Regions from separate parts of the Erwinia pyri genome, predicted to be linked through region 2. Evidence: predicted binding sites of a transcription regulator. Region 2 holds the regulator's gene; each other region holds the start of a gene.
What was found. Region 2 encodes CRP, which controls carbon source genes, mostly activating them, when cyclic AMP is high. Its sites were predicted from a motif close to ATGTGANNNNNNTCACAT; they were not measured.
Positions count from the first base shown of each region.

Region 1 (3,280 bases), 800 kb from region 2:
TCATAAGCTACCGTCCAGCAGATATTAGCGGCAAACAGCAGCCAGCAAACCAGCGGCACGGTTTCGCTTACTGCCGCCCATCCCATTGGAATAGCCCAGCCAAACGCCGCGCCCAGCACCACCTGCGGCAGATGGGTATAGCGCTTCATAAACGGATAGACCCAGGCCAGCGCCAGGCCGCCAAAAGAGAGCCAGATGGTCATGGCATTCATGGTCAGCACCAGACAGAACGAGACCAGCACCAGCCCGGCAAACAGCAGTTTTGCCTCTCTGGAGGTCACCGCGCCGCTGGGTAAAGGACGTGCCTGGGTGCGCTTAACATGCCCGTCAATTTTACGATCGGCAAAATCATTAACCACGCAGCCAGCGGCGCGCATAAAGAATACGCCAAGGGTGAACACGATCAGCACGTTAAGCGGCGGGATCTCTCTGCCTGCCAGCCACAGCGCCCAAAAGGTGGGCCACAGCAGCAGCAACGAGCCAATCGGCTTGTCGATGCGCATCAGGCGGCTGTAGGCCTGAAATTTACTCACAGGAAGCGTTCTCTCCACGTTACGGGTTCCCTTTAGCCAGCAGCGACTGATAGAGCGGCGCCGGCGGTAAAAACAGTTCGGTCAATAATAGCGGCTTGCCGGAGAGACGCAGGCGGGAACGGCGTCCCCACAACTCCTTGTGCTGACCAGGCTCGATAAAATCCCGCGTCAGCGTTGAGGAAGAAAAAAGATAGCGTCCCAGCGGGCGGGTGCCCAACTGTTGCAACATCTGCTCTGGCCCGATCAGGGTTGATTCAGGGACGATTGTCCGTCCAGCGAGCCAGGGCACACCGTCGCCGCACAGCAAAATCTCACGCAGCCAGTAGCGGGGCTCCTGAGGTAAAAATGTTACCTCCTGCGCCGCATCCTCTGCACCAATAAAGCCTTCACGCACAATGTTCACCGTCACTTTTTCACAATGACGTTCAAAACGTTGTGTCATGGAATCTTCTTCCATCAACCAGTCCAGCAGCGGAGCGGTCAGCAAGGGCGAGGAGGCAGGAAGCCACTCAAGGGCGCGCAATTGCGTCAGCGCGTTTTCAGCCATTCGGCTTCTCCGGGCAAAAATTGGGGGCCACAGTGTAACGCAGAGGTTAAGGGAGAACACAGCCTGAGAAGGGAAATTAATGCGATTTTTGGCGGGGACGTTGCGCCCCTGTCGGGGCGCGCCGGAAATTATTCACGCTTCAGGCGATTGCTGTTAGCCAGCCAGAGAGTGATTACCAGAATCAGGATAGCGACAGAGTAGGCGAGCGTATCCAGCGGATTTTTATGATCAACAATGATCAGGCGAATAATGGCCGTGATGCCGATATAGACGAAATAGCGCAGCGGGAAGTGATAGCCCGACTGAAAGTATTTTACGATCAGGGCAATAAATTCGAAGTAGAGGAAATAGATCACTATTCCATCAATCAATAAATAGGAGGAGGTCTGTTCGCCGGTGTTCAGCAATACGTTGGCCAGATGAATAGTCTCCTTGCCTAAAAACACGGCCAGAATGCAGGCCAGTCCTATCAGCCCTATGTTCAGCAGCATCTGTAATAACCAGGCGATACGCGTGGCGGTAATCATGGTAAACCCTCTGAAATCACTGTTATTGATCAGGTTAATCCTGATACGCACAATATGCTTTAGTGTGAGCCAGTTCACAAGTTTTGCTTGCTGACTGCCCCGCTTTCCGGGGTAACCCCCGGGGCTTTGAGGAAAACTTTCACGCTCTGTAACAGATGCTGAGGCAGTGGTTTGTCCCAATAAAAAAGGGCGCACAAAGTGCACCCTTTTCAGACCTTCTGGCCGGGTTAGCGGAAATCGCGGTCCCTGTCGCTGGTCATGTCATACAGCTGGTATTTACGGCCCAGCATCTGGCCGCCATCACGCGTTAACGGCGTCCAGCTTACCTGTGCACGGCCACGCGTTGGCGAAGCAGTAAACAGATCCATTGGAATCGAGATGTAGAAGCCTTTGGTGAAATCCCCTTCGCCATACTCTTCCGCCGAAACGTTAGTTTTGGTGGCGTAAGCGCCCACAATCACACCGCTGTCGAACTGGCGGGAGACATCAATTGTGGCCCCTTTATCCTCGGCCAGATACTGACCCACGCTCGCTTTCACCAGTACCTGGTTATTAAAGAATGAAGGACGCCAGTAGGCCGTCAGATTACCGACTTTTGCCGTGTAGTCGGTAAACTGCATCATATTGTCCCAGTCACGCTGTTTGACGTAGTTGGCATCAATGCCCACTGCCCAGTCAGAGTCCAGCGGACGGTAGAGCACTTCGCCCCCTACGCCACCATACATGGTCTCCAGGTAGCCGCCATAGAGCTGACCGTAGAAGCCGTTGCCCAGGGCGTGCATGTAGTTGGCCTGCAGATTGTTAACGTAGACGTTGTTTTCCACATAGTCGCGAATATGGGTACGAACGCGAGGCAGTGAAGAGTCGTTTGGCGCACCGTTGTAATTGAATTTATCGTAGTTGTTTGCCAGGTTGCCGAACACGCTACCGTCAATCAGCAGGTGCTTCGTCAGCCAGTAATTTGCGTTGGCCATTACGCCGACCTGATAGAGATAGAAGCTCTCCGGGCCGCCAACAGACTGATTCAGAACCGGCGCAATGCTGTAGTTGAAGTCATCAGCATCAATATAGTAGCCCTGCTCGGTATGGCCCGGATCGACCGGCTCCACACGCTTTTGATCCAGCGTCTGCTCTTTGCCCAGCGGATAGCCTTCCAGCTGCTGGCGCAGGCTGGCGACGTTGGTTTCCGTGGTGACCTGCGGCATCCGGTCGCGGATTTCCGTGACCTTCAGCGTGTCGATGTTAGCTGGCAGGTTATTCATCAGGATCACGTTAGCGCGATCCACCCCTTCCTGGGTATTGCGATATTTTGTCTGCCGCCCGGAGGCGTAGAGCGTGTTGCCCTGCACCTGAATATTTGGCGCATCCAGCCCGGCGTTATATTTCAGATCGGTCAGCTGGCTCGCCACGGCGGTCTGCTCAAGGAATTCACCCTGCGGCTGCGGTTGATAAGCGGGTTTTGGCGAGTCAATCGAAGCCGTATGCAGATCGTTGAAGTTGGTGCGCAGCGTGAAGCCAGCCATAAAGGTATTGCCGCGCTCGTAGCTGACATTGACGTCTGCCCACTCCGTAAGGCGATAGATTGCGCCAACGTTAACTTTGCTTTTCTGTTCAAGGCGGCCGGCAAAATCATCCTGATAATCGTTGCCTTCATATTCCGCCTTCAGGCGAAG
Region 1 is NZ_CP132353.1:4,136,555-4,139,834, forward strand. It holds gene ubiA (4-hydroxybenzoate octaprenyltransferase) at 1-533, opposite strand, end outside; gene ubiC (chorismate lyase) at 553-1,080, opposite strand; gene psiE (phosphate-starvation-inducible protein PsiE) at 1,209-1,607, opposite strand; gene Q3V30_RS19630 (YjbH domain-containing protein) at 1,835-3,280, opposite strand, start outside.
Region 1: the regulator CRP is predicted to act here: its motif matches at 1,670-1,687, upstream of psiE (phosphate-starvation-inducible protein PsiE).

Region 2 (3,280 bases):
ACTCACCTTTACCGAGTATGGCCGCACCGGCAGCGGTAAATCCCGCAAGTATCTGCATACCTATGATGAAGCGGTGCCGTGGAATCAGGTGCCGGGCACCTTTACGCCGTGGCAGCCGCTGCCCGAACCGACCGACGTGCTGTTTTATGAAGGGCTGCACGGCGGCGTGGTAACCCCGCAGAATAACGTGGCCGCGCATGTCGATCTGCTGGTCGGCGTAGTGCCTATCGTTAACCTGGAGTGGATCCAGAAGCTGGTGCGTGACACCAGCGAACGCGGCCATTCGCGTGAAGCAGTGATGGATTCAGTGGTGCGCTCAATGGAGGATTACATCAACTTCATTACGCCGCAGTTTTCACGCACGCACATTAACTTCCAGCGCGTGCCGACGGTGGATACCTCTAACCCTTTTGCGGCCCGGGCTATCCCTTCGCTGGATGAAAGCTTTGTGGTGATCCACTTCCAGGCGCTGGAAGATATCGACTTCCCCTACCTGCTGTCGATGCTGCAGGGATCGTTTATTTCGCATATCAATACGCTGGTGGTGCCGGGCGGGAAAATGGGGCTGGCCATGGAGCTGATTATGGGGCCGTTGGTTAAACGGCTGATTCAGGGCAAGAAAATTGAGTAACGCCCGGTAAACAGGCGTTACTCCTACGCTCAGCGAACTACTTTTCCTCTAATTCGATCACTTCGTAGCTGTGGGTCATATTGACCCCTTTACCCAGCATCAGCGCCACAGAGCAGTACTTCTCGGCAGAGAGATCCACGGCGCGCGATACGGCTTTGTCACCCAGCCCGACGCCGCTGACGATAAAGTGCAGATTAATATGGGTAAAGAGGCGGGGAGCCTCTTCACGCCGCTCTGAGGTGAGCTTCACCTCGCAATCCTTTACGTTATGGCGGCCCTTCTGCAGAATCGAGACCACGTCGATGGCGCTGCATCCGCCCGCGGCCATCAACACCATTTCCATCGGGCTTGGCGCTTTATCCCCGGAGTTTCCATCCATCAATACCTGATGTCCTGATGAGGATTCTCCCAAAAACGTTAACCCTTCAACCCACTTGACCCGAGCCTGCATAACAAATTCCTCTAATTCATTTAGTTAACTTCAGATTACGCTTTAGCCTGAAAAACGGCAATGCGGCAGTTTTCCCACTATGCTGAAGCGAGACAACAGAAGACACTCGTTGAAAGCTGTGCTACAAACAAAGCTGTAATATTTTCGTCAGTACTCTACAAGCACGACGAAACGGGACAACATAACGAGCCAGGCTTTTCACAGAGGCCCGAATACATTTCCTGATGGGAAACGCTTGATTATTTCAACGCCTGACAGGGAACTCTGCCCCTGTATTTAGGCACGATGACAACAGAGGATAACAGCGAATGGTTCTCGGCAAACCGCAAACAGACCCGACACTTGAATGGTTCCTGTCACATTGCCATATTCATAAGTATCCATCCAAGAGCACGCTGATTCATCAGGGTGAAAAGGCAGAAACCCTCTACTACATCGTCAAAGGCGCAGTAGCGGTGCTTATCAAGGATGAAGAAGGCAAAGAGATGATCCTCTCTTACCTCAACCAGGGTGACTTCATTGGCGAACTTGGCCTGTTTGAAGAAGGTCAGGAGCGTAGCGCGTGGGTACGTGCGAAAACAGCCTGTGAAGTGGCTGAAATCTCCTATAAAAAATTCCGTCAGCTTATTCAGGTCAATCCTGACATCCTGATGCGCCTCTCGGCACAGATGGCCAGTCGTCTTCAGGTTACCTCAGAGAAAGTGGGCAATTTAGCTTTCCTTGATGTGACAGGTCGCATTGCGCAAACTCTGCTGAATCTGGCGAAGCAACCCGACGCTATGACGCACCCGGACGGGATGCAGATCAAAATCACCCGTCAGGAAATTGGGCAGATTGTTGGCTGCTCACGCGAAACGGTAGGCCGTATTCTGAAAATGCTGGAAGATCAAAACCTGATCTCGGCACACGGTAAAACCATCGTTGTCTATGGCACACGCTGATCGGCTCTGATCCACGGCGCAACAGCCTCTGTTGCGCCTTTTTATTTGGTACGGAGTGATGTGGCGTCGACTGATCTATCACCCTGAAGTGAACTACGCGCTGCGCCAGACGCTGGTGCTCTGCTTACCGGTGGCTGTCGGCTGGCTGCTGGGTGACCTGCAACGGGGCCTGCTCTTCTCTTTAGTGCCTGCCTGTTGCAACATCGCCGGTCTTGATACTCCCCACAAACGTTTCTTCAAGCGCCTGCTCATCGGCGGAACGCTGTTCGCTTTCAGCAGTTTTCTGATCCAGTATCTGGGCGGAAAGGCGGTGCCTTTACCCCTCATCCTGTTCACCATGACGATGCTGCTGGGCATCACCGGCGAGATCAGCCCGCTGCATGGCCGGCTGCTGCCCGGCTCGCTGATCGCCGCTATTTTTACCCTCAGCCTGGCTGGCCGGATGCCAATATGGGAACCGCCAATGCTCTACGTGCTGGGCACCATCTGGTACGGCGTCTTTAACTGGTTCTGGTTCTGGCTGTGGAAAGAGCAGCCGATGCGGGAAACGCTCAGCCTGCTCTACCGCGAGCTGGCGGGCTACTGCGAAGCCAAATACACCCTGCTGACCAGGCTGACGGATCCGGAAAAGGCGCTGCCGCCGCTGCTGGCCCGGCAACAGAAAGCGGTCGATCTGATCACTACCTGCTACCAGCAGATGCATATGCTCTCCGCCACCCGCTACAACCATCACAAACGCCTGACCCGGGCGTTCCAGGTAGCGCTGGATCTGCAGGAGCATATTTCGGTCAGCCTGCATCAGCCTGAAGAGGTGCAAAAGCTGGTAGAGCAGAGCCATGCTGAAGCGGTAATCCGCTGGAATGCGCAGACCATCGCCGCCCGGCTTCGCGTACTGGCTGACGATATTCTCTATCACAAGCTGCCTGAACGCTTCACGATGGATAAACAGCTACAGGCGCTGGAGAAGATCTCCCGACAGCACCCGGACAATCCGGTGGGCACCTTTTGTTATTATCATTTCAGCCGCATCGGCCGGGTTTTACGTACCCAGAGGCCGTTGTATCAGCGGGATTTGATGGCGGACCGCCAGCGCCGTCAGCCACTGTTACCTGCTATCAGAAGCTATCTGTCGCTGAAATCCGCCGCGCTGCGCACCGCCTCGCGCTTTGCAGTGATGCTGACTTTTGCCAGCTCGCTGGCGCTGTTCTTTAATTTGCCCAAGCCTTACTGGATCCTGATGACGGTGATGTTTGTCAG
Region 2 is NZ_CP132353.1:410,905-414,184, reverse strand. It holds gene Q3V30_RS01875 (phosphoribulokinase) at 1-631, shown strand, start outside; gene Q3V30_RS01870 (OsmC family protein) at 669-1,082, opposite strand; gene crp (cAMP-activated global transcriptional regulator CRP) at 1,391-2,023, shown strand; gene Q3V30_RS01860 (YccS/YhfK family putative transporter) at 2,082-3,280, shown strand, end outside.

Region 3 (3,280 bases), 1.4 Mb from region 2:
ACTCTCACCGGCTTAAGCTCGGGTAAATCCTGTAATACGATGGCATTTTGATAGCTCACGGCAGTTCTCCCTTCTTTATTCTTATTTAGCATCACGGCTAATAAGCCTGGCATTTACCGGGAGAGTGACCAGCAGCAAAAATAACCGAACCGGAAAACAGGAAATAACCCCATGTTTTATAGTAATTTTAAATCTTTAAGAAAATATTAACAGCAGCGTAAAGCTGATCAATAAACCAGCAGGAAAGGGGGGCTAACAGCAGATTGCCCCGCCACCGCTTACAGTGGACGGGGCGGAGAAACTTACTGGCGGGGATGGAGCAAAAGGCGCTGGATATAATTTTCCAGCAAAGTTGTATCTTCGGGATTGACCGCAGGGGTATGTGCCGCAGTTTCCATTGCTGAGGTAATACTCTGGGTCATCTCCTGGAATTGCTGACTATCCAGCTTACGGACCAGCGCCGTAACGACGATTTCTAACGCTTCAACCTGCGCTACCAGCTCTTTGGACTCAGCTTCCTTTGCCGCCAGCTTAACAAGGAGTTCTGCAATAAGATTTTTCATGCGGACGTCTCAGCAAGATAAAGCATGAAGTTATCACCGCGCTAAAAAAAAGAAAACTGATAATCGTGATATATTTTCGTCACTTAAGCAGTTAACCGCTTTCATTTTTACGTTTTGTGAAACGCCGCGCGCTTTAGTGTCATCGAAACGTTTTGCTGGCGTTTTGTTTCACCCGTGACGCCTGTAAGCAGAATAAACCAGAGGCTGTTGACCTCCGGTTCAGGAAGTTAGTAACCCTGGCTGAAACCACCACGCGGGCCGCCGCCGTGACCGCCGCCGCCCCAACCGCCCCCTTGCGGAGGTGGGAAGATACAGCCGCTCAGCGCAGTGACCAGTGCAACAATACTTACAACTTTAATGACTCGACTCATCGTTATTTCCTCATGGTAACGTTGGCGCTGATAGTAAGCGTGCTCTCACCCCCCTTCAAGGCAGAATCATCCTGTTCAGGGCCAATTTTACCGCCGGAAACCACGCTTAACGTTTTCCTGTGAGAACCCTGCAGCAATGCTTAAGAAGCTCCGCATGCGCGCGTTTTAAGCGTGTCTGTTAAAGCGATCTGCTTCGCATGCTGCTGACGAATCTCTTTACATCAGCCTGAACTCAGCGCAATGTGAGCGCATAACATTTAAGGGGATCGTTGATGAAAACAGCCGCTTTACCTGGCCTGCAGCAGCAGCTCTTACGACGCGAGTGGGAAAATCCCAACGTCACGCAGCTCAATCGCCTGCCGATGCATCCGCCTTTTTCGAGCTGGCGCAGTACGGAAGCGGCCAGGGAAGATATTCCCAGCGCCAGCCGGCAGTCTCTGAATGGCGCCTGGACATTCAGCTATTTCACTCAGCCTGAAGAGGTCCCCGATAGCTGGCTGTGGCAAGATCTTGCTGATGCCACCTCTCTGCAGGTGCCCTCTAACTGGCAGCTGGCAGGCTTCGACGCCCCTGTCTATACCAACGTTCAGTATCCGATCCCCGTTACGCCTCCCACTGTGCCTGTAGCAAATCCTACCGGATGCTATTCGCTGCGGTTCCAGTGCGATCCCAACTGGCTGCTCAGTGGCCAGACGCGTATTCAGTTTGAAGGGGTGAACTCGGCCTTTTATCTCTGGTGCAACGGCCAGTTTGTCGGCTATTCCCAGGACAGCCGGCTTCCAGCCGAGTTTGATTTAACCCCGGTGCTGAGTGCCGGAGAGAACCGCCTGGCGGTGATGGTGCTGCGCTGGAGCGATGGCAGCTACCTGGAAGATCAGGATATGTGGCGAATGAGCGGCATCTTTCGTGATGTCAGCCTGCTCCACAAACCCCTGGCGCACTTAACGGACGTTCAGATTGAAACGCACCTGAGTGCGGAATATCACTCAGCCCAGCTCCAGGTTCTTGCCGTCTGTTCTGCCGCTGCTTCTCCGGCCAGTAAAATAGAAGTGCAGTTATGGCGTCAGGGCGTTCTGGTGGGAAGCGCGCGTCAGCCGCTGGGTAGCTGCATCATTGATGAGCGGGGCCGGTATACCGACCGCACAACGCTGGCGCTTAAAGTCGAACAGCCTGATTTATGGAGTGCCGAAACGCCGCATCTTTATCGTGTTACCGTGGCGCTGCTGAATGCCGAGGAAGCGCTGGATGAAGCGGAAGCTTTTGACGTCGGTTTCCGAAAAATAGAGATCGATCGCGGCCTGCTGAAGCTTAACGGCAAACCTTTGCTTATCCGGGGAACCAATCGTCACGAGCATCATCCCGAGCGGGGCCAGGTAATGGATGAAGCGACGATGATCCAGGACATCAGGCTGATGAAACAGCATAACTTCAACGCGGTGCGCTGTTCCCATTATCCGAACCATCCGCTCTGGTACCGGCTGTGCGATCGTTACGGGCTGTACGTGGTGGATGAAGCGAATATCGAGACGCACGGCATGCAGCCGATGAACCGCCTCGCTGACGATCCGATCTGGTTCAATGCGTTCAGCGAACGTGTCACCCGAATGGTGCAGCGCGATCGTAATCATCCCTGCATTATTATCTGGTCGCTGGGCAACGAGTCTGGCCACGGCAGCACCCACGATGCGCTGTGGCGCTGGGTAAAAAGCAGCGATCCCACACGTCCGGTACAGTATGAGGGCGGCGGCGCAGCTACCTCCGCCACTGATATTATCTGCCCGATGTATGCCAGGGTCGATCAGGATCAACCTTTTGCAGCCGTGCCGAAATGGTCACTGAAAAAATGGATTGGCCTGCCGGAAGAGAGCCGTCCGCTGATCCTTTGCGAATATGCGCACGCGATGGGCAACAGCCTGGGCGGCTTTGCTAAATACTGGCGCGCTTTTCGTGATTTCCCCCGCCTGCAGGGTGGATTTGTCTGGGACTGGGTCGACCAGAGCCTGACCCGTTACGACAGCCAGGGGGATGGCTGGCAGGCCTACGGCGGCGATTTTGGCGATACGCCTAATGACCGGCAATTCTGCATGAACGGGCTGGTTTTTGCCGATCGTACTCCCCACCCTTCGCTCTTCGAGGCGCAGCATGCGCAGCAATTTTTCCAGTTTAAGCTGCTTGGCAGTGACCCGCTGAAGTTCCATATTCAAAGCGAGTATCTGTTCCGCCATAGCGATAACGAAATTCTGCGCTGGAGCCTGGAGCATAACGGGATGAAAGTGGCTGGCGGCGAGCAGGAGCTGGCGCTTTCACCGGAAGGCAGCCTGATTGTCGAGCCTGGAGAGCGACCTG
Region 3 is NZ_CP132353.1:3,488,177-3,491,456, forward strand. It holds gene Q3V30_RS16585 (FAD-dependent oxidoreductase) at 1-59, opposite strand, end outside; gene iraP (anti-adapter protein IraP) at 303-563, opposite strand; gene Q3V30_RS16595 (hypothetical protein) at 791-934, opposite strand; gene Q3V30_RS16600 (beta-galactosidase) at 1,207-3,280, shown strand, end outside.
Region 3: the regulator CRP is predicted to act here: its motif matches at 1,116-1,133, upstream of Q3V30_RS16600 (beta-galactosidase).